DNA from 2 places in the Mammaliicoccus sp. Dog046 genome. Region 2 is predicted to be linked to the other one. Evidence: a T-box and tRNA genes for the amino acid it is inferred to sense, from the RefSeq annotation. Region 2 holds a T-box; the other holds one or more tRNA genes.
The links. A T-box is a leader RNA that pairs with one kind of tRNA and senses whether it is charged. The one in region 2 lies ahead of serS (serine--tRNA ligase), so its partner is inferred to be a tRNA-Ser.
Positions count from the first base shown of each region.

Region 1: it has a tRNA-Ser gene. The T-box ahead of serS (serine--tRNA ligase) is inferred to sense a tRNA for this amino acid. The anticodon was not compared.

Region 1 is NZ_CP120131.1:1,846,359-1,858,959, forward strand. It holds gene P3U32_RS09145 (hypothetical protein) at 1-562, shown strand, start outside; gene P3U32_RS09150 (hypothetical protein) at 795-1,385, shown strand; gene P3U32_RS09155 (LSm family protein) at 1,507-1,701, opposite strand; gene P3U32_RS09160 (LSM domain protein) at 1,784-1,978, opposite strand; gene P3U32_RS09165 (LSM domain protein) at 2,061-2,255, opposite strand; gene P3U32_RS09170 (hypothetical protein) at 2,604-2,813, shown strand; gene P3U32_RS09175 (hypothetical protein) at 2,894-3,277, opposite strand; gene P3U32_RS09180 (DUF6941 family protein) at 3,281-3,682, opposite strand; gene P3U32_RS09185 (SDR family NAD(P)-dependent oxidoreductase) at 4,094-4,834, opposite strand; tRNA gene P3U32_RS09190 (tRNA-Ser) at 5,035-5,122, opposite strand; tRNA gene P3U32_RS09195 (tRNA-Asn) at 5,124-5,198, opposite strand; gene P3U32_RS09200 (competence protein ComK) at 5,337-5,885, opposite strand; gene P3U32_RS09205 (IDEAL domain-containing protein) at 6,265-6,480, shown strand; gene P3U32_RS09210 (lipoate--protein ligase) at 6,549-7,544, opposite strand; gene P3U32_RS09215 (YkvS family protein) at 7,715-7,900, shown strand; gene P3U32_RS09220 (CPBP family intramembrane glutamic endopeptidase) at 7,903-8,508, shown strand; gene P3U32_RS09225 (flotillin family protein) at 8,562-10,115, opposite strand; gene P3U32_RS09230 (YhgE/Pip domain-containing protein) at 10,439-11,665, opposite strand; gene P3U32_RS09235 (Rrf2 family transcriptional regulator) at 11,713-12,126, opposite strand; gene P3U32_RS09240 (oxidoreductase) at 12,172-12,601, opposite strand, start outside.
Region 2 is NZ_CP120131.1:10,279-22,879, forward strand. It holds gene gyrA (DNA gyrase subunit A) at 1-2,391, shown strand, start outside; gene P3U32_RS00060 (NAD(P)H-hydrate dehydratase) at 2,448-3,257, opposite strand; gene hutP (histidine utilization transcription antiterminator HutP) at 3,480-3,917, shown strand; gene hutH (histidine ammonia-lyase) at 4,010-5,494, shown strand; gene P3U32_RS00075 (YjiH family protein) at 5,522-6,832, shown strand; gene hutU (urocanate hydratase) at 6,850-8,517, shown strand; gene hutI (imidazolonepropionase) at 8,510-9,751, shown strand; T-box leader at 9,800-9,994, shown strand; gene serS (serine--tRNA ligase) at 10,059-11,336, shown strand; gene P3U32_RS00095 (YceI family protein) at 11,462-11,977, shown strand; gene P3U32_RS00100 (AzlC family ABC transporter permease) at 12,260-12,601, shown strand, end outside.

The sequences.
Region 1 (12,601 bases), 730 kb from region 2:
CGGAACTATATTATTAAGCTCATGTGGAAATATCACTAAAGATAACGATGAAAAGACACATAAAAATGAAACAAAAAGTAGTAAAAATGAAGATGGCGATTACAATAAAGAACTAAGAAAATACTTTAGAAAAGATATACCAACATTAGATCGTATGTTTAAATATATGTCTTCTCATCCAGATGAAGCAGCCAATCCTCAAGATACGATAGATGCATATAAACAATATGCGAAGGAAATTGACGATAATCTAAAAATTCATAAAGATAATCTAAAAAACTTTAAGGCTAATGGTAAAGAAAAAATCGTGGGTGATTATTTTATTACTCTAAATGAAGTTTTCTCAACATACCTTAAAGGAATAATAAAAGACTTAGAAAAAATTCAATCTGGTCAAGATACTAACCCTGAAGTTTATAAACACATGGGCAAGTTATCCGATAAGTTTAATGAGGGTACGAACAAAGTAGATGAAGAAAGCGAAAAAGTATCTGATTCTGAGTTGAAAAAAATCATTGGTAATGACTTATATAAAAAATACAACGATGCAATGAGTCAGTAAACATATGATCAAAGATCTATTCTCATTTTCTTAATAAACATAAAATAGAGTAAAGATACTAAAAGCGGCTGAGACATTACATTATGTCCCAGTCACTTTTTTGACACTTTCAATAAAAAAGCTTCTATCCTTTAAATTCTGCTACTACATTTTACAGACAATCTTTTAATGTCATCAGCACTATGGACGATAACATCTAAACAAATATAAATGATTATAAGGAGGTTATTAAATGAAAAAATTATTAGCTGTCACGTTAGTCGGAACTATATTGTTAGGTGCATGTGGACCTATCACTAAAGAAAACGATGAAAAGACACATAAAAATGAAACAAAAAAGAGTAAAAATGAAGATGGTGATTACAATAAAGAACTAAGAGAATTCTTAAGCAAAGATATACCTACAACAGATCGTATGTTTAACTATATGCTTTCTAGTTCTGATGAAACAGCTAAACCTCAAGTTGCGATAAAAAAATATAAACAATATTCGAAGGAATTTGACGATAACCTAAAAATTCATAAAAAGAATCTTAAAAATTTTAAGGCTAATAAAAACGAAAAAATAGTGGGAGATTTTTTCATTACCTTTAATGAAGCTAGCTCAACCCACCTTAAAGGATTAATAACAGACTTAGAAAAAATTCAATCTGGTCAAGCTACTGCATATGAACTTGTAGAACACATGTCAAACTTAGATAATAAGTTTACCGAAGATGTACTCAAAGCTAATAAAAAATTTAAAAAAATACCTAATTCTGAGCTTAAAAAAATCATTGGTAATGATTTATATAAAAAATTAGATCGTACATTAAATAAGTAAACAAATAAACATAAAGTCGAAAAGTGTAAAGAGCATAATGCTCTTTACACTTTTTTTGATAATTTCAATAAATAGGATTTCTACCATTTAAAGTCTGTCTGCTACCTTTATTTCCAGGTGTTTAATCTAGGATTTCAATAGATTTTATTTGGCTTTCATCAAAATCATATAATGATTTTCCGTCATCCAAGTTTATTGAATCCTCTCCAGATTCGTTTTCTACTTCATCATCGAAATTTGTAACTTTTCCAATAAATTCTCGTCCGTTAATTAACGTTACCAAAACATTTTTCCCAACGTAAGTCCATAGTTTCATCGCATATCTCCATCCCTTTTCTGAATAACGTGATTCCCTTAGAATAATTCCCACTCTTTATTAGATATTTTCATCTGATTGCTTAATCTAAGATTTCTATATATTTAATTTCACTTTCATCGATATCATATAAAGATTTTCCAACTTCCAAAATTATTGAATCTTCACCAGTTTCGTTATCTACTGCATCATCATAATGTGTAACTATTCCATTTAATTCTTCGCCGTCTTTAAACGTTATCATTACTTTTTTACCAATATACGTCCATAATTTCATCGTATATCCCCTTCCCGTTTCTGAATAACGTGATTCCCTTAGAATAATTCCCACTCTTTATTAGATGTTTTCATCTGATTGCTTAATCTAGGATTTCTATATATTTAATTTCGCTTTCATCGATATCATATGATGCTTTACCAACTTTAAAAATTATAGAATCTTCACCAGTTTCATTATCTACTGCATCATCATAATGTGTAACTATTCCATTTAATTCTTCTCCGTCTTTAAACGTTATCATTACTTTTTTACCAATATACGTCCATAATTTCATTGCATATCTTCCTCCCTTTTTTAAAAATGTGAGTACCGGTTTTTTACTATCAGTGAGTTTAATTAGCTATTTTTTAATAGTGTATAACTTTGTATTAATAACCCACTTAGTTTTTTCTATATTTTTCCAATATCATTTTACTACTTTCGCTAAAATTCGTCATCTCTTTTTTAACTGCAAATCGGTCTTTTTATTCTTATAAAACTGTATATTTATCTTTCGTTTTTCAAAGAATCTGCCTTCAATTTTACATCGCAATTAATCCATCATTGTATTTTCACTTTAAAAGAACGAGCATATATGAAATCATAGTTATACTAAAATGGTCATAAAAAGGAGTGATTACAAATGAAAAATTCAATCAAACCTTTGCTTTTACTTTCTCCATTTTATCTTTACTTTTTTATACAAGCCTTTTATGTAGTCATTTATAAAGAAAGCCCTATAGCTAGAGTAATGGCAGTCTTCAGTTTATTAATATTTACAGCTATGTTAACACTTTTCATACAAGCAATTTACTTTAAAAAGCATAATAATGGAGATGAAGAGGACAAATAAAAATTTATTAAACCTAATAAAACACCCCTAAAGTTGAACTTTTAGTTCGACTTTAGGGGTGTTCTTCAATCAAGATAGTATTAGTATATTCCTAATAATTTAGCACCTATACCAATGGCAGTTAAAATTAATCCTCCAGATGCAATGGCAGTACCTATGATCCACATAATCAATTCAACTTTTGCTTTATTTACATGCTTATCAATCTTGTCTTCAAAGATAATAGGAAGACTATCAATTTTAGAGTTAAGATTTTTAAAGTTATCATCAATTCTTTTTTCAAACTGCTCAAATTCTTTTCTTTCAATAAAATCACTCATTATAGACACCTCTTCATAAGTAGAATTTGGATTGAATTCGTAACTTCCACTTGCCCTTTTTAATTGCTTTGAATCAAATGTTTTTCTATCTTCTTTATTTTGAATATTAAAATGTTCTAGTCTAGTAATTTTGTTGTTTTTCATAATTTACGACACCAAATTCACATTAAAATTAGATTGGGCTTCAGTATTATCTATAGATAATTTAATAGTGTAAAGTCCTTCTTTTTGAAATTTAAAATTGTTGAAATTTGCATTCGATTCAAACACATTTTTTAATTGCTTCTCTGGATTATCTTGAATTAATTTTTGATGATCTATTGCAACATTAATATCAAAAATTATTTGTTCCTCTGGGTCTATAATTTTAAAATTTAAGTCATATTGTCTAAAATCTTCCAAATTAATTATCCCAAAAGATACATTAAAAGAAAAATTGTTTGGTAAAGCTTCCAAATCAATAAAAGATAAAGGTTTTTCAATAACTAAATCTCCTTGTTGATTATTCAATACACTAAGTGATGGTACTACCCAAGCGATCTTAACCATAACTCTTCCCTCTTTTCATTCTAATTAATTATATAATACATTAAAATTTAATTGTATAAAAGAAGAAAGTAGATACGAATTTATAAACGTCTTTAAAATACCAAATCAACTTTATTGGGAATTTATTTAACATCTAAAAGCGTCTGCAGGAGCAACAAACTGTGTTCAATTTATGAAGCAAAGTCATTTGGAATAAAATCATCAAAACATAAAAGTACTAAATTTTGTGATTTAACGTCAATTATTATAACGAAGAGTGAGGAATATTAGAAACCTCTTAATACAAGTGTTTAAGCCATTTCGTTAGCGTTATGTTGGCAAAAAACCCACCTATTCATTTAGGTGGGGTTAAAGTGATATTTTTCTAACAGTAACGTTTATGAAAAGCACAAAATTCTTAATCGTTTTAAATTACCAAGGTACAACTCCATCAATGTTTGTAAAAGTGATATTTTTATTTTTTCCATCTTGTTCTACTAATTCAACAACTCTTTTTATACCTACATCAATTGAACGTGCTCCCATTTTTTTAGCTGTTTCTGGATCTAATCCTCCAAATTCAGTGGCTACCATTCCAGGATCAACTAAATCTACACTGATATCATAGCCTTCTTTTTCTAATTCTTTTGATAACTGAATTGAATACATGTTTAATGCAGCTTTTGATGATTGATACCCAGCAACACTTGCATTATATACAATTGAATCTTTATCTAAAGCTGAAGTAAGAGATCCCATCATACTAGACATATTAATAATTTTTGCTTCTTTCTCTTTTTGAAGTAATGGTAATAATGCTGAAGTTACATTAATAACACCAAATACATTAACTTCAAATTCCTTTTTCACTTTAGTGACATCAAGTTTAGATGGACTAGAAGCTTCTAAAGCTATACCTGCATTATTAATTAAAATATCTAAAGCGTTTATTTCTTGAGCTGCATTTTCCACAGAATTTATATCAGTAACGTCTAGTTGAACTGTATCAACAGACAAGCCTTTTGACTCTAATTCTTTCACAATAGATTGACCATCTTGTAGATTTCTTGCACCTAATATTACATGATAGCCTTTCTCTGCTAATACTTTTGAAATTTCTTTTCCCATTCCTCTAGTTGCACCTGTTACTAGCACTTTCTTTTGATTAGCCATATTTTAAAAGCCCCTCTTCATATTAAAGTTACAAGCATTTAATAAATTCCCTTTTGAAATAAGTATAAACTTTCTCGATACATCGACTTTCCACCTAGAAATCTATTATGTAGCATTTGTGTATTCATTTGTTCATAAAAAAACACCAAAACCTATAATATCAAGGTTTCGGTGTTTCAAAAATGCTTTAATTATTATAACGGAGATGGAGGGATTCGAACCCTCGCGCCGCAGAACGACCTACACCCTTAGCAGGGGCGCCTCTTCAGCCAACTTGAGTACATCTCCATGGCTCCACAGGTAGGACTCGAACCTACGACCGATCGGTTAACAGCCGATAGCTCTACCACTGAGCTACTGTGGATTAATATGATTTATATCAAGCACAAATACTATTATATCAACCCTATTAATATTTTCAAGAGAAAACTCAAAAAAATTAACGGAACATTTACACTTTACTTGCACTTGTTCCATTAATGTTCAATTTTCCTGATTATATTTAATCGTTCGGATACATTTTCATTACATCCATTATATTATAACCTTCTTGTGAGTGATCTATATTAGGACCATTCAGTTTTTTAATGAATAAATTTTTTCTATGATTGGAAAAGAATAAGTCAGTGCATTTTAAATATTGTTGTCGCACGATGTGATAAGAAATTGGAAATGTGAGAGTTTGGTCTTGCTCTAGTAGTATTTTTGTTTTGTTGCCTTTGAGTTTTTTGAGGTGTTGTACATAAAGAATATTAATCCAAGTATTATCAGGTGTTCTTTCGGATTGTGTGCAGAAGAAATAAGTAGATGTAAATGGAGATACTAAAATGGGTTGTTTGCTTGTTGATCCTATGAGTCGATTTGTAAATAATTTTCGTTCTTGAAAATGTTCTCCGTAAAATCGACACGATTGATTCATAATTTCTTGAGGTTTCTGTTCAATAATGTAGGGTTGTTTCCCCACTTCTAAAACTTCAGTGTGAACAAGATGATCATTCACTTTAATTCCTTTTAAATAGATTGTTGATTGCTTAATGATGAATTTGGTCATTCAACATGCCTCCTTTTTGATATTCTATTTTTCACTTTTTATATTTATCTACATATAATATAGTGCAATTCTATTTTTAAGTCAATGTTTTTTACAAGTATTTCTATTTGTTTTTTATAAAAATGGATCCCCTCTTTTTGGTCATTTTTCTTTCATAATTAATTTGATTTTTAACAATATCTCTGTAAAGTAAATTTTAAATGTTCTGCTGAGCATTATTATTTGAAAATTATAAATACTAAATTATAATAGACTTATAAAGTTAGATTATTTTTAATATCTAAATAAGCATAACTTTTTTAAAATTTTCTGAATATTCATTGCATTTAGAAAATAAATACGCTATAATTTTAACAAATAAATAAGGGGGTTGTTCAAAATGAAACCATATTCACAAGTTAAACATCAAAGCTTAGAAACGTTTGTTAATAACTTAAATGACTTATCTGTTGAACTTGTCATCGACTCTGCTTTACGAGAAAACCGTAAACGTGAATTATCCGTTCTAATAGATGAATCACTCGCAAATCGTAATCAAACTTTATTTGAACAATACAGTGAAGAATTAATACAGTTGGAGGATTTGCAATCGTGAGTTGTCATTTAAAATTTAACACATAGAAAGAGACTACTTTTGAAAACAATCAAAAATAGTCTCTTTTTTTATAGCATTAATTTAATTAATTCTTCTTTATCAATATCACCAAAGTAATGATACGTATCAATATCCGCTAATGCTTCAGTCAAATATTGTTTCTGATGTTGTACACCAACAATTGCTGATTCAATATCTTTAACGTCCCCTACACCAAAGAAGTCTCCAAATATTGCAGCGTGTTCTATAATTCCTTTTTTAACGTCTAATTTAATTTGTACTAACCCTTTTTCAAACTTGTGGCTTCTTTCAAAATTATATTTTGGATTTTTACCATAATTCCATTCCCACTTCTGATATTTATTTTTACTGAGTTCATTAATATTATCCCAGTCTTCTTGTGTAAGATGGTATTCTTCTACTTCTTCACTACCCTCTTGTTTAAAAATAGAAGTAAGTATATGTTGTTTGAACGTTTCGATATCCATTGGTTCGTCTAAAAATTCTTGTATGTTCGCAACTCTAGATCGAATAGATTTAATACCTTTTGATTTAATTTTAGCTTCATTTACTCTCAAAGCATTTACTACTTCTTCAATTTCACTATTCAACATCAATGTACCATGAGAGAACATTCTATCTTTTTGTTTCACCATTGCATTCCCAGAAATTTTTCTGTCCCCGACTTGTATATCATTACGTCCAGAAATTTGAGCATTTACACCCATTGCGTTAAGTGCATCTACAATTGGTTGTGTAAATTTCGCGAAATTATGAAAGCTATCTTCATCATCTTTCGTTACAAAACTAAAATTCAAATTTCCTAAATCGTGATACACCGCACCTCCACCAGAAATTCTTCTGACGACTTTTATATTATGCTCTTCAACATAAGCTTGATTCACTTCTTCAATCGTATTTTGATTTTTACCAACGATGATTGAAGGTTGATTAATATAAAACAAGAAATAACTATCATCTTTCGGTAATGAAGTTAGTACATATTCTTCCATTGCTAAATTAATCATTGGATCATTTATCCCATTATTACTAACAAATTTCATTTTTTTATCCTCCTTATTTTCCCCTAAATGCCTTATTTTTATCTTACCATATGTTTAATTCATTATATGTAAGATATGTTTGTGCTAAAATAGAGACAACATGCATTTATACTTTAATAAGTTCCAGTAATTTAGTATAATGTTTCATAGTATTATTTAGGAGGAATAACATGACAGTTGCAGAAGTTGGAAATATTATTGAATTTCAAGATGGATTAAAAGGCCGCGTAGAAAAAATTAATGAAAATTCAGTTATCGTTGACCTAACAATTATGGATAACTTTGAAAGTTTAGAGTTACCTGAAAAAACGGTCGTGAATCATAAACGCTATACTATAATTTCTGAAGAGGGATAATAGTGAAAAATCAAATTAATGCTCAATTAATATGGTTCATTTCTAGTTTTGTATTTTTCCACCTTATATTATTTTTAATGCAAGGTGAAAAAGAAGTATTTTGGTATTTATATACAGGCATCATGTTGATTGCAGGTATAAGCTATATTTTTTATCAACGCGACATTAAATCTAAACGGTTACTACAATCTATAGGTTATGGTTTAATTGGTGCAATCTTAATGGTTATTCTACAACTTTTGTTATCACAAGTTTATAGTGGGCTTTCTTATGCATCATTATTAAAAGAACTCATGTATGCTGGTGTGTTTTATAAATGGCAAATGCTTGTAACGATTGTAATCGCTATACCGTGTCATGAACTATATATTAGAACGATTCTACAAAATCAACTACAAATGAAATTTTCACAACCGGTTATAGCAATTGTTGTTAGTGCATTAGCATCAAGTTCATTGTTTTTATATTTAGATAATATAGCTATTTTTATTTTTATATTTTTAGCACAATTAATATTATCTACTTTGTTCTACTATACAAAGAGAATAGTGACTTCTTATATTGCCCAAGTTGCAGCAATTATTATACTTGTTATTATTTTTAGCTAAATTTAAAAACAGAAAGCATTCAATCATCTGATTGAATGCTTTCTGTTTTTTTATTATTTTTCTGTTTGATCGTTTACATTAGTAGTTTCAGATACATCTTCTGTTTTTTCTTGTGCTACTACTTGTTCTGTCTCTTCTAATTCGTCTGTCTTTACTTCTGATTCTGCTTCATTTGCAAGTTCACTATCGTCATTAGCAGTCTCATTTTGTTCAAAAGCATATGTTTTCTTTTGATTAGAGACGTTTTCAAGCATCTTAGTTAAATTAAATCCTGTCATTTGATTTAATCCTTCTTCAGCATTTGCCATTTGAGAAATAATGCCGTTTGCTAATGAATTGATACCTTGTCCATTGCCACCGTCAAGAATACGGATATTCTCAACATTTGATAATGGTTCTGCAATTGCTTTCGCAAATTCTGGTAACGTTTGAATCATCATTTCAGCTAACATCACATCTTTATTTTCAGAAAGTGCTTTTGCTCTTTCTCTTAAACCATCTGCTTTAGCTTTTTCTTGTTCTCTAATAACTTCCGCTTCGGCTTTACCTTCTTTGATACGTGCTTCATAAGATGCTTCAGCTTGTTTAATTTTAATGGCTGCATCTGTTTCAGATTGTTGACGACGTACATCATCTTTCTGACGTTGAATGCGAACATCGTTTTCACGTTCCATTTGAATTAAGTGTAATTCATTTTCTTTTTCAGTACGTTCTACACTCAATTGCTTTTCTTTAATTTCTAATGCTCTAGACTCACGCTCTAACTGACCAGAAGCTTCAGCTTGTGCTTTCGCTTTGTTTGTTTCACTTAAAATAGATTGCTCTTTTAAATCTTTTTCTCTACGAGAGTCAGCAACATTCATTTCACGAGAAATCTTTTCTTTCTCCGTTAATTCAGTGTTTTCTGCGATTTTCATCTCAGTTTCTCTTAAAGCATCACTTTCAGCAATATCTGCTTTTTTCTTAATTTTAGCGATCTCAGGTTTCCCTAGATTTTCTAAGTAACCTTCATTATCACTTATATCAGATAACCCTAGAGATGTAATCGTAAAGCCCATATTATTAAGTTGTTCTTGAGCAACTTCTGTTACTTTGTTATTAAACGCTTCTCTATCTGAGTTAATTTCTTCGACAGTCATTTTAGATAAGATTGCACGTAAGTTAGTATTTAATACTTGTGATATTTCATCAGACACTTCGTCTTTTGATTTACCTAAGAATTGTTCAGCATACTTCACGATGCCTTTTAACTGATCGGCAACTTTAACCGTTGCTACTGCTTCTGCCTCAATACCTACGCCTGCTTTAGTCCAGACAACAGGTGTTTTAATTTCTAATTGAAATGATTTTAAAGAAATACGTGTTGATGATTGGAACATCTTCATTCTATAGCCGCCACCACGTACGACTCTCATATGACGTCCTTCATCATCTTGATACACATTGGATTCTGTTTTTGGGTCCCCAATATTTGGACCTGTAATAATTAAAGCTTCATTTGAAGGCACTGTTTTAAAACGCGCTTTCATGTAAAGGTACCATACTAATGATCCCAATAAGACTAGGCCTATTATGACCGCAATAATGATTAAAATTAATAAATTCATCTTCGTTTCTCCTTACCTATGTATAATTAAATGAATATTTACTTAAATTATTTTATTATAAATTCAACATTAAGTATATAGCATAATACATTTATTTTAGTAAATGTATTAATTCTTTTTACCTATCATTAATTTTTACTATTATTTTAAAAACTATATATGCTACTAAGTGTAAATTTAAACTCTATAAGATATTTTGAATGTTTAATTTTATTCTTTTGTCTGATAACTAAAAATAGCTATAAAGAAATCTAATGTTCTAGATTTCTTTATAGCTATTTTGTATCATTCATATAATTTTATATCTCATAAATACTTCAACATTATTTAAATTCCATTGCAAATGGAAGTTTATCTTTACCGTTGAACCATTTTAAAACTAGAAATTGTAACAGTGCCATCACTATAATAATTCCAATAACTACGGATATTGCTACTCCATAACTATAATGTCCTGCATTTGTAAACATTGCTTCTCTAAACCCTTGAATTACATATGACATTGGTGATAATGGATTAATTAATTGGAAGAACTTCGGTGAAAGTTCGATTGGAAACATTCCTTCACTTGAACTCAATTGAAATACGAGTAAGATCATTGATAAAAATAGTCCTATTCTATCCAATAATAAGCCTAAGAACGATGTAATAGAAATAGCAGCAATCCCCCATAATATACTCATTACAATAAATTGCGCTATATGATCAATATGTATTTGAAACACAAATATGACCAAAATATTCATTAAAATAGCAGCTAATGTACCTTCTACTATATAAAACATAAATTTACCAAGCGTTTGCTTTATTACTGGTGTATCTCTATTAATTGTTTTTCTAAATGGATAAATTGCACAAATAGAAATTGCTACAACAAAGAGGCTTACGCCAGCCATATAAGGAACGATACTCTCCCCATAATAATCAATATTCGTCGGGTTATTTTCAGTTACTTTAGTAGCATTATTCAGAACCATTTCATTATTTTTATCAAAATTCATACCTTTTTGTTGAGTCGTTGTTTGACTCGATTTTGACTTATTAACATTATTAAATATTTCAGTTAAATATTTTGTACGTATATTTTGATTAATTGATTCTATTACAATATCAAGCGCCTTTTTAGAAGTTTGACTTCCAATATAACTAGCACCCGGATTAACTTGTGTTTCTATATTAATTTTTTTGGGATCCTTACTTAATATAGTTAATGCATTTTTCGAAGTATCTTCAGGAATAATAATCGTTCCTGATGATTCCCCAGATTTAAGTCGCTTTAATGCTTCTTTTTCATTTATACTTTGAAAATCAAAAGTATTTTTATCTTTTAATTTGTTAACTAAGTCATCACCTATAGAAATTGTTTTACCATTGGTATCTATTGATTTATCGTGATTGACGACAGAAATTTTTAAATCTTTCGTTCTATCATATGGATTAAAAACCGATCCTACAAACATCGCGACGTATATTGCTGAGACTAGTGATATTGATATCAATGAAATCATTAGCTTTCTATTTTTAAATATGAACTTAAATTCATTTAACATATGAATAATTTCCTCCTGAATTTTCACATAACTATAGATCTCTCGACCTATTTACATTTACTAATTTCATTTATAATATCTGCTAGTGTTTTATTTTTTAAATAAATATAAAACTGATCTTCTATATTATCAAAAGTAGGTATCAACACATTTTCAATATGTTTTCCTACAGGACAATTTTGATTCGCTTCAGTATGAACATCTAGTAATTTTTTATTTTTATTGTTCACAGCTAAATAAATATCAAGTAAATTTAGTTCCTCTTTAGGTACATTTAAAATAATTCCACTTTTGCCTTGATAAGTCTTAATAATATCTGCTTTCTTTAACAGTGAGACTATTTTTCTTATATAACTTGAATTGGTTTTAACACTATTTGCAATATCTTCTGAATTGATATTTGGTGAGTACTTTGAAACCATAACTAAAGTATGAATTGCGACAGAAAACTTTGAATCCATGTAATTACTCCTTCATTTTTTATTAATCATATTTACTTAGTTAAACTATATTTTTGAAATAATTTTATCAAAAATACGTGTTGGTATAATTGTATTTAGGAAAATAAAAAATTTTGCTCCTCTTCCAACAACATATCTCACTTTAGGTTGCTTTTTATTAACTACATTGGCAATCGCCTTTGATACGACTTGTGGTTTAGACAATAAGTTAGATGTATAAAGCTTTTTCATTCTATTTGACGATTTTAGTGCTTGTTTCTCATATGCACTCCCTTGAGCAGAATCGGCTAATTTATTTGCAGCAATAATACCCCAGTCAGTTTTAATTGGTCCTGGTTCGATAACGGTTACTTCTATACCATATTGTTTAGTTTCCAATCTCAATGTATCATTCAAAGCTTCAACTGCATATTTAGTCGCATGATACCAACCACCAAATGAAGCTGTAAACCTTCCATAAATAGATGAAATATTA
Region 2 (12,601 bases):
GTAATGGGTAAATATCACCCACACGGTGACTCATCAATTTATGAAGCAATGGTACGTATGGCACAAGACTTTAGTTATAGATATCCATTAGTAGATGGCCAAGGTAACTTTGGTTCTATGGATGGTGACGGTGCGGCTGCAATGCGTTATACAGAAGCACGTATGGCTAAGATTACTACTGAGTTGTTGAGAGATATTAATAAAGATACTATCGATTTTCAAGACAACTATGATGGTAATGAAAGAGAACCGGCAGTCTTACCTGCTAGATTTCCTAATTTACTAGTGAATGGTACGTCAGGTATTGCCGTTGGTATGGCGACAAATATTCCACCTCATAACTTAAACGAAGTGATAGATGGTGTCTTGGCTTTAAGCCGTGATCCTGAAATCACAACAAATGAGTTAATGGATATTGTACAAGGACCAGACTTCCCAACTGCTGGATTAATTATGGGTAGAAGCGGTATTAGACGTGCTTATGAAACTGGTCGTGGTTCAATCTTAATGAGAGCACGTTCAGAAATTGAAGTTATGAAGAGCGGCAAAGAGAGAATCGTCGTAACGGAAATTCCTTATCAAGTGAATAAAGCGAGATTAATTGAAAAAATTGCTGAACTTGCACGTGATAAGAAAATAGAAGGTATTACTGATTTAAGAGATGAAACAAGTCTGAAAGTCGGTGTACGAATTGTAATAGAAGTTAGAAAAGATGCAAACGCTAATGTTATCTTGAATAACTTATATAAACAAACACCGTTACAAACATCATTTGGTGTGAACATGATTGCATTAGTAGACGGTAAGCCTAAATTATTAGGATTACGCGCAGTACTATATCATTATTTAGAACACCAAAAAGAAGTCGTAACTAGACGTACGAAATATAACTTGAAAAAAGCACAAGATAGAGCGCACATTTTAGAAGGTTTAAGAATTGCGTTAGATCATATAGATGAAATCATTAAATTGATTCGTGAGTCACAAAGTGATTCAGAAGCGATGGAAGGTTTACAAAATCGTTTTAAATTATCTGAGCGACAAGCACAAGCGATATTAGATATGCGTTTACGTCGTTTAACAGGATTAGAACGTGGCAAAATTGAAAGTGAGTATCAAGACTTACTTAAACTAATTGAAGAACTAAAAGAAATCTTAAATGATGAAGAGAAATTATTAGAAATCATTAGAGAAGAAATCACTGAAATTAGAGATAAATTTGGTGACAAACGTCGAACTGAAATCACTGCAGCAGGACTTGATCAAATTGAAGATGAAGATTTGATTCCTGAAGAACAAATTGTGATTTCATTAAGCCATAATAACTATATTAAACGATTACCAGTTTCTACATATCGCTCTCAAAATAGAGGCGGTCGTGGTGTTCAAGGTATGAATACAATTGAAGATGATTTCGTAAGCCAATTAGTAACATTAAGTACGCATGACCATATTTTATTCTTTACGAATAAAGGTCGCGTATATAAACTTAAAGGTTATGAAATTCCTGAAATGTCTAGACAGTCTAAAGGATTACCAATTGTGAATGCTTTAGAGATAGATAAGGATGAAAGCATCAGTACAATGATTGCTGTGAAAGACTTATCAAGTGAAGAACATTACCTCGTATTTGCGACTAAGCACGGTACAGTGAAACGTTCTAAACTATCTAACTTCTCACGCATAAACAAAAACGGTAAGATTGCCATTAACTTTAAAGAAGGCGATGAACTGATAGCGGTTAGACTGACGGATGGTTCGAAAGAAATCATTATAGGTACAAAACACGCATCACTTATACGCTTTGATGAAACACAATTACGTCCATTAGGTAGAACTGCTGCGGGTGTAAGAGGTATTTCATTAAGAGATGAAGATGAAGTAATTGGTTTAGATATTACGGATGAAGATCAAGAAGATGAAATTCTTATTGTAACTGAGAATGGATTTGGTAAACGAACTTCAGCAGACCAATATCGTATTTCTAATCGTGGTGGTAAAGGTATTAAGACGGCAACATTAACAGAGAAAAATGGTAGCCTTGTTTGTATTACAACTGTGACAGGTGACGAAGACTTAATGATCGTTACAAATTCAGGTGTAATCATAAGATTACATGTAGCAGATATTTCTCAAAATGGCCGTAGCGCTCAAGGTGTTAAATTAATTCGCTTAGGTGAAGATCAACATGTAGCAACTGTTGCTAAAGTAGAGCCAGATGATGAAGAAATAGCAGAAACTCCAATCGAAGGTGCATTAGAAGGAACAGAAACAACTGATGCAACAGCAATTGAAGAAGATGCGAATGCGGAAAAAGAAGACTTAAGAGAAGACTTCATGGAACGCGTAAATGAAGATATTGAACAACAAGATAAAGACGATAACGAATAAAAAGAATAAAATAAAAAGAATCTCAGACATTAATCAATGTCTGAGATTCTTTTTATTTATGCTTCAAATGATTTCATTGCGTATGGTATTTCATCAATCAGTTTGGATGGCGGTACGATATACATGTCTTTAGATAATTTTTCTCCAATGTAACTGTGTATATAAGTCGCGTTAATGACCGCTTCTTCTTGATCAAATTGGCCTACAAAACTTGTAATCATGCCTGCAAGTGTATCTCCCATTCCACCAGTTGCCATTGCAGGTGTCCCGATGGATAGTTTGTATACATTATCTTTAAAGAATAATTCAGTGCCGTGTTTCTTTAGAACCACAGTTGCATTTAATGATTCTACGGCTGCTTTATTTTTTTCATATGTTTGTTCTTCTATTGGAATGTTACTTAATCTTTCCCATTCTTTTTGATGAGGGGTGAAGATGATTTCACAGTCAGGTAAAGTGTGTTTTAATTTGCTTAATATTGTAATCGCATCTCCATCAATAATTAATGTCTGATGAGATTGGATGTTCTGGAATAGGAATGTTAATGTATTGTTTCCTTTAAAGTCTAAACCAAGTCCTGGTCCGATTAATATACAATCGGATTGTTCTATTAGTTTAGAAAGTTTTTTCAAATCTGTAATGTCTGAAACCATCGCTTCGGGACAACGTGAGTGCAAGGCAGCGAAATTAGATGAATGTGTTGAGACTGTAATAAGACCACTCCCACTAAATACACATGCTCTTGCTGCAAGTATGATAGCACCACCTAAATTGGCATTACCACCGATTAATAATATCCTACCATAATCCCCTTTGTGAGATTGTTGCTCTCTCTTTGGAATTGTGACAGATGAAATTGTCTTCATGTTAACCCACCTTCAATTAATTGTACGATTTATTATGCCACTTTAATTACGAAATGAACAGTCTATTTTTAAAAAGATTACAAACCATTTCCTTTATTAAGCTAATGTATTAATCAATCACTACGTTACGAATATTCTGAAAAGTATTGTCAGAGGAATTTTGAAAGCGTATACTGAATGAGAATATAGACATTAGTTATTAGACGAGATAGGAGCTTTAATATGACTGAACAAATTTCAATCGGCAAATATGCTACTTTATTGACGCTCACAACAGAGACAACTGCACAACAATTGATGCCACAATGTAAAGACATGCAATTTTTAGTTGGTAAGATTGGTACAATGTCATTAAATAAAATTATTGCGTCTGTTGAAACAGCAGCAAGAAGAGAAGGAATCATTTCTGAAAATCATTATAGAGAAACGCATGCTTTATATCATGCTATCTTAGAAGCGGTTAATGGTATTACAAGAGGTGAATTATCTATCGGTGAAGTCATGAGAACAGTAGGATTAAAATTTGCAATCGTACGTGGTCGTCCTTATAAAGATATTGAAGAAGGCGAATGGATTGCAGTTAGTTTGTACGGTACGATTGGTGCACCTATCAAAGGAAAAGAACATGAAACAATTGGATTAGGAATAAATCATATATAAGACATAGAAACGCCTATTAGTTATTAGATATTAGAAGGTGCAGCAAATCTTTATTTGTTGTATTTTTTTGTGTCCAAAAAAGGAGTGTTTTGATGGCTTTAATACTAAATGGGAAAGACTTAACAATTCAAGATATTAAGGAATTTTTAAATGATAATGATCAAATAGAAATTTCTGAGGAAGCATTAGTGAATGTTAGAAAAAGTAGAGAAACAGTAGAAAAGATTATTAAAAATAAAGAGACAATTTACGGTATAACTACTGGGTTTGGATTGTTTAGTGATGTATTAATAGAGAAAGAAAAATATAACGACTTACAAGTTAATTTAATACGTTCCCATTCATGTGGAATTGGTAAACCATTTCCTGATGAAGTCTCACTCGTAATGATGATCTTAAGGTTAAATACTATGTTAAAGGGACATTCAGGTGTAACAGTATCACTTGTTGAGTTACTGGTAGCATTTATAAACAATAGAATCATCCCTGTCATACCAGAACAAGGATCACTTGGTGCGTCTGGAGATTTAGCGCCGCTGTCTCATTTAGCATTGGCATTAATCGGTGAAGGTGATGTGCATTTTAAAGGTGAAAGACGCAATGCGAAAGTAGTGTTGCACGAAATTGGATTAGAACCACATGCACTACAAGCGAAAGAAGGATTAGCGCTTATCAATGGTACACAAGCGATGACATCACAAGGGGTAATCGCATATATCGAAGCGGAAAATATCGCTTATCATTCAGAATGGATTGCATCATTAACACATCAAGCATTGAATGGCATTGTGGATGCATATGACGAACATGTTCATATCGCTAGAAATTTTGTTGAACAAGTGGATGTAGCGGAAAGAATGCGCAATTGGTTATCCGGATCTCAATTAACGACACGACAAGGTGAAATACGCGTACAAGATGCGTATACATTAAGATGTATTCCACAAATACATGGGGCAAGCTTCCAAGTGCTTAATTACGTCAAAGAAAAATTAGAACTAGAAATGAATGCAGCGAATGATAATCCACTTATTTTTGATAAAGATGATGAAACATTGGTTATTTCAGGGGGGAATTTCCATGGACAACCAATCGCTTTCGCAGTAGATTTCTTGAAAATTGGTGTCGCAGAATTAGCAAATGTATCTGAAAGAAGATTAGAAAGACTTGTTAATCCGCAACTTAATGGTGGATTACCTGCATTCTTAAGTCCGGAACCAGGTTTACAAAGTGGTGCGATGATTATGCAATATGCAGCCGCTTCACTTGTATCTGAGAATAAAACATTAGCACATCCAGCAAGCGTAGACTCTATCCCATCATCAGCCAACCAAGAAGATCACGTATCAATGGGAACAATCGGGGCACGTCATGCATATCAAATTATTCAAAATGTAAGAAGAGTCATATCGATAGAATGCATTATTGCATTACAAGCAGTTGAAATCAAAGGGGTGGAGAAATTATCTCCTAAAACAAGAGAAAAATATAATGAACTCAGAAATATCGTACCATCTATCACCGAAGATCGCGTATTTCATCATGATATAGAAAAGGTTTGTGAATACTTAAGATAATTAGTAATCAAACAAAGGGGTGTTTTGATGAATCATATGCAATTAGAGAACAAAGGCAAGGATATGTGGAGATTTTATGTGTTTAGTTTATTAGGGGTATTGTTATTCTTTGTACCAATTAAAATTGGAGAAAACAATACGATTTTAGTGGATCATATACATTTAGGTGTACGTGCTTTGATTGGAGATTTTATGGCTTATTATGCACTTATTATCATTTTAATAGGGGCAATATTACCGGTCGTTCGCATGGATTTTCGAAAATCAATTATGGACTTTATATTAGTATTGTTCAAAGTCCTCGGTGCAGTGATTGGCTGTATGTATGTCTTTAAAATAGGACCGTCTTTACTCTTTCATCCTGATTATGGACCGTTTCTATTTGATAAATTGATGTTACCACTCAGTGTGCTGATACCTGTTGGTGCCATCGCATTATCATTCTTAGTCGGATATGGTCTTCTTGAATTTATTGGCGTACTCATGCAACCTATCATGCGACCAATATTCAAGACGCCAGGGAAGTCTGCTGTCGATGCAGTTGCGTCATTTGTAGGAAGTTATTCTTTAGGATTGCTCATTACAAATCGTGTCTATAAAGATGGTATGTATAACAAGAAAGAAGCGGTGATTATCGCAACTGGATTCTCAACGGTATCAGCAACATTTATGGTTATTGTAGCAGGGACTTTAGATTTAATGGATATGTGGAATTTATTCTTCTGGAGTACGTTGGTAATTACGTTTATTGTTACCGCAATTTCAGCACATTTACCGCCTATTTCGAATGAATCAGAAGCTTATTACAATAATCAAGAAGGCCAGAAAGAAGTGAAAGTTGAAGGGAATTATTTTAAAGCTGCTTATAAAGAAGCAAAACGTCAATCGCATCAATCGTTAACTTTATTTCAAAATATCATGACCAATTTAAAAGACGGTCTAGAGATGACGATGGCGATATTACCTTCCATTTTATCTATAGGATTTTTAGGCTTAGTGCTAGCCAATTTCACACCTATTATAGATTGGTTGAGTTATATATTTTATCCATTTATTTATCTGTTTCCTATCGATGATAAACCACTATTAGCGAAAGCTTCTACGATTTCTATTATCGAAATGTTCTTACCATCACTTCTTGTTGTGAAAGCATCTATTGAAGTGAAGTTTGTTACAGCTATTACAAGTATCTCAGCGATTATATTCTTTTCAGCGTTGGTACCTTGTATTTTGGCAACAGATATTAAAATTCCAATTTGGAAATTAATCGCAATATGGTTTATTCGCGTTTCACTAACTTTATTAATCGCAATACCATTTAGTTTATTAATATTTTAAAAAAGGGGAAATGACATATGTCTAGACAAATAAAAGCTAAAAAAGGTTTAGAAATTGAATGTAAAGGTTGGGAACAAGAAGCGGTTCTACGTATGCTTTATAACAATTTAGATCCAGAAGTTGCAGAACACCCAGATAAATTAGTTGTATACGGTGGGATTGGTAAAGCAGCACGTAACTGGGAGAGCTTTGATGCTATTGTTGAAACGTTAAGAAGATTAGAAAGCGATGAAACGATGTTAGTTCAATCAGGGAAACCGGTAGCGGTATTTAAGACACATGAAGAAGCGCCACGTGTACTATTATCAAATTCAGTTCTTGTTCCAAAGTGGGCAAATTGGGAACACTTCCATGAATTAGATAAGAAAGGCTTAATGATGTATGGTCAGATGACGGCCGGTAGCTGGATTTATATAGGATCTCAAGGTATTGTTCAAGGGACTTATGAAACATTTGCTGAATTGGCGAATCAACATTTCAATGGTTCATTGAAAGGAACGATTACACTTACGGCAGGATTAGGTGGAATGGGCGGTGCACAACCACTTGCTGTTACGATGAATGAAGGTGTTGTCATTGGCGTAGATGTGGATCCTTCAAGAATAGAGAAGAGAATTGAAACACGTTATTGTGACATTATGACAGATTCATTAGATGAAGCGTTGGAAAAAGCTGAAAATGCTAGAAATGAAGGAAAACCTTTAGCAATAGGTCTAGTAGGAAATGCTGCTGAAGTTCATCATGAAATCTTGAGACGTGGATTTAAAATAGACATCGTTACAGACCAAACGTCTGCGCATGATCCTTTAAATGGCTATGTGCCTGAAGGATATTCTTTAGAAGAAGCAGATCAATTAAGAGAAAGTGATCCTAAGAAATATGTTGAGTTATCATCGGCATCTATGAAAAAACACGTTGAAGCGATGTTAGCATTCCAAGAAAAGGGTTCAGTCGCTTTTGATTATGGTAATAATATTAGACAAGTGGCTTTTGATGAAGGTTTAACGAATGCATTTAACTTCCCAGGATTCGTGCCAGCATATATTCGACCACTGTTCTGTGAAGGAAAAGGACCTTTCAGATTTGCGGCATTAAGTGGTGATCCTAAAGATATCGAGAGAGCAGATAGACTGATGAGAGAATTATTCCCAGAAGATGAAAAGCTGATGCGTTGGTTAGATATGGCAACTGAAAAAATCGCGTTTCAAGGTTTGCCTTCACGTATTGCATGGTTAGGTTATGGAGAACGTGCGAAGATGGGTCTTGCTCTAAATGAACTTGTTAGAAATGGAGAAATATCAGCACCAATCGTTATCGGTCGTGATCATTTAGATTCTGGATCAGTAGCATCTCCAAATAGAGAAACAGAATCTATGAAAGACGGTTCAGATGCAGTTGGAGACTGGGCAATATTGAATGCTTTAGTGAATACTGCAGCAGGTGGTTCATGGATATCCGTCCATCATGGTGGTGGTGTAGGTATGGGTTATTCATTACATGCTGGTATGGTCGTTGTTGCAGATGGAAGCGAACGTGCAGATAGACGACTTGGAAGAGTACTTACTTCAGATCCGGGAATGGGTGTAGTGAGACATGCTGATGCAGGATATGACATTGCTATTCAAACAGCTAAAGATAAAAATGTAGATATTCCAATGTTAAAGGAGAAGGAAATCAATGAATGATATCATAATTCAAAACATAGGCGCATTAATTTTACCAAAGAAGACAGAAGGACCACTAAAAGGGGAAGCATTAGATGAATTAAAAATCGTAAATAACGGAACAGTTGTCGTTAAAGATGGTAAAGTGGTTTATTCAGGTGAATATTCTGAAGCTTACGAAGCAAAGGAAATCATTGATGCTTCAAACAAAGTGGTATCACCTGGTTTAGTAGATGCACATACGCATTTAGTGTTTGGTGGTTCAAGAGAACATGAGATGGCACTAAAACAACAAGGCGTGAGTTACTTAGATATATTGAAACAAGGTGGAGGCATCTTAAGTACAGTAGCATCAACACGTCAATCAACAGAAGCTGAACTTTACGAGAAGTCTAAAAAAGAAATGGTTAGAATGATTCAATTTGGTACAACAACAGTTGAAGCGAAAAGTGGATACGGTTTAGATAAAGAAACAGAATTAAAGCAATTGAATGTGGCACATCAATTAGATCAAGATATGCCAATGAGAATGAAACATACATTTTTAGGACCACATGCGGTACCGAAAGAAGCAAAAGATAACGCAACATTTTTACAAGAAATGATTGATTTATTAGATGATGTTAAAGATAAGGCAGACTTTGCAGATATATTCTGTGAAACGGGTGTGTTTACGATTGAAGAGTCACGTCGTTATATGCAAGCAGCGAAAGAAAAAGGATTAAAAGTGAAAATACATGCTGATGAAATTGATCCATTAGGTGGTTTAGGATTAGCAATTGAAGAAGGCGCAATTTCAGCAGATCATTTAGTAGCATCAAGTGAAGCGGACAAACAAGCGTTAAGTAATAGTGATACGGTTGCAGTATTATTACCTGGAACGACATTCTATTTAGGCAAAGACCAATATGCAGATGCAAGAGGTATGATTGCTAACAATGGTGCGATTGCGATTGCAACCGACTTTAATCCAGGTAGCTGCGTAACAGATAACCTACAACTTGTGATGAGTATTGCAGCACTTAAATTAAAGCTTACGCCAAATGAAATATGGAATGCCGTAACAGTCAATGCAGCAAAAGCAATCGATGTTGAAGCAGGTACAATCGAAGCTGGAGATCAAGCAGACATTGTCGTATGGGATATTCCGAATCATGAATATTTACCTTATCATTATGGTGTGAATCATGCTGAAGTTGTCATTATTAATGGAAAAAAAGTGTATCAGAATACAGGATTATTAAATGTGACATAAGTAAAGCTTGAAAATAAGATATCTATTTGATATATTTATGTTAAATTAATATCCATATTGTTTAGGAACAAGTAGTTTAAGTGGGATTGTGAAGAGAGCTTGTGGTTGGTGAAAACAAGTCATGAAACTTAAATGAATCTATCCTTTTAAGAAAAACAATCGGTTTAAACCGTTATATGACTTAAAGTGCAGTCTTCAAGACTGTTAAATAGGGTGGCAACGCGTAAGCACCACGTCCCTTGTGCAGAACAAGGAACGTGGTGCTTTTTTTCTTAAACAATGATGGAATGAGAGGGAGGAAAACGATATGTTAGATATCAGATTAATTAGGACTGAACCTGAACTTGTGAAAGACAAAGTAGCGAAAAGAGGAGATGACCCTAAAGTCATCGATGAAATTTTAGAGATTGATAAGAAAAGACGTGAACTTATTGCTCAAACGGAAGAACTCAAATCACGCCGTAATAAAGTAAGTGGGGAAATTGCACAGAAGAAACGTAATAAAGAGAATGCTGATGATGTTATTTTAGAAATGCGTCAAGTTGGAGATCAAATTAAAGAAATTGATCAAACGCTTAATCAATTAAATGAAGATGTAACTTATAAATTAGTAAGAATTCCAAATTTAATCAGTGATGAAACACCAGTAGGTAAAGACGAAGACGACAATATTGAAGTACGTAAATGGGGAACACCAAGAACATTCGATTTTGAATCTAAAGCACATTGGGACTTAGTTGAGAGTCTTAATATGGCTGACTTTGAAAGAGCAGCGAAAGTATCAGGTGCGCGCTTTGTATTCTTAACTGGGCAAGGTGCTCAACTTGAAAGAGCATTGATGAATTTTATGGTAACGATGCATACAATGCAACATGGTTATACAGAAATGATGGTACCTCAACTTGTAAATGCAGATTCAATGTTTGGTACAAGCCAATTACCAAAATTTGAAGAAGATTTATTCAAAGTAGAAAAAGAAGGACTATATACAATTCCAACAGCAGAAGTACCATTAACGAACTTCTACCGTAATGAAGTATTACAAAATGAACAATTCCCAATCAAATTCACAGGACAATCAGCTTGTTTTAGAAGTGAAGCGGGATCAGCAGGAAGAGATACAAGAGGTTTAATTCGTTTACATCAATTCAATAAAGTTGAAATGGTGAGATATGAACGTCCAGAAGATTCATTTAAAGCATTAGAAGAAATGACTGGTCATGCTGAGAATATACTACAAGCATTAGAGTTACCATATCGAACAGTGAATCTTTGTACAGGTGATATCGGTTTTGGAAGTACTAAAACATACGATATTGAAGTATGGTTACCAAGCTACAATGATTACAAAGAAATTAGTTCTTGTTCAAATATGACTGACTTCCAAGCACGCAGAGCTAATATTAGATTTAAACGCGATAAAGATGCCAAACCTGAATATGTGCATACTTTAAACGGAAGTGGATTAGCAGTAGGTCGTACATTTGCGGCTATCGTAGAAAACTATCAAAACGAAGACGGTACAATTACTGTTCCAGAAGCGTTAGTACCATTCATGGGCGGTAAAAAAGTAATAGAACTATAAATGTGTTAAATACTATAAAAAGGGTAATCATATATTGGTTGCTCTTTTTTTGTATTTAAAGCTTGAATATACTTTTTATATCTGATATACTAAGTATACAAATTAAATAAAGGGAGTTTTGACACATGACAAATTTCAATTTTGACAAAGCACATAGTAGTTTAGAATTTACAGTAAAGCATTTAATGGTATCTCGCGTTAAAGGTACATTTGAAGATTATGATGTAGAAGTATCAGGGGACATTAATGATTTTTCATCATTAAAAGCTAAAGTAACTATAAAAGCAGATTCAATCAATACTAAAAATGCAGATAGAGATGCACATTTGAAATCAGCAGATTTCTTCAGTACAGATGAAAATCCAAACATTACTTTTGAAACTAAATCTATAAGTGAAGATTCAATTACTGGTGATCTTTCAATTGCTGGTACAACACACGAAGAAACATTTGATGTAGATTTCAATGGAGTAAGTAAAAATCCTTTAAACGGTGAAACAGTAACAGGATTTGTAGTATCAGGTAAAATTGATCGTGATAAATATGGCGTATCATTTAACCAAGCATTAGAAACTGGTGGCGTAATGATCGGTAGAGATGTGAAATTCGAAGCAAGTGCTGAATTTGGTTTAGGTGAATAATCATTAAATATAAATAAAGGTGTTTGAGAAATAACTTAGACACGTTAAACTGTCGATAAAGACTCAGTCTTTGTCGACAGTTTTTTATTTGAGGAAGCGCTATGATGTTGATGCTTGATATTGATAAAGTAAAGTCCGATTGGTATGATGAAAGGCATACATAATAAAATGAAATTACACCAACGTCAGACTGAGGTTAGACAAACGTTAGACTTACTTCGTGTGTTCATTTGTTGAATTGGGGGCGTTGTTTTGAAGCGTGATACAACTGTAGGAGGCTCTATGTTCTTACTAGGTGTGAAAGATTGTTTACCTACAATGCTAGGTTATTTTAGTGTTGCTTTAGCTTTTGGTATTGTTGGTATGTCATCTGGTTTATCTATATTAGAAATCACTTTGTTATCGATTTTTGTATATGCTGGAGCTGCTCAATTTATTATATGTGCACTTGTAGCTATTCATTCTCCGATATCAGCTATATTTTTAACGATATTCTTTGTGAATTCTCGTATGTTTTTACAGAGCTTAACGCTCTTTCCACCATTTAAAAATAATTCCCTTATATCGAATATAGGTATTGGGTCATTAGTCACTGATGAATCATTTGGTGTGGCGGTAACAAAA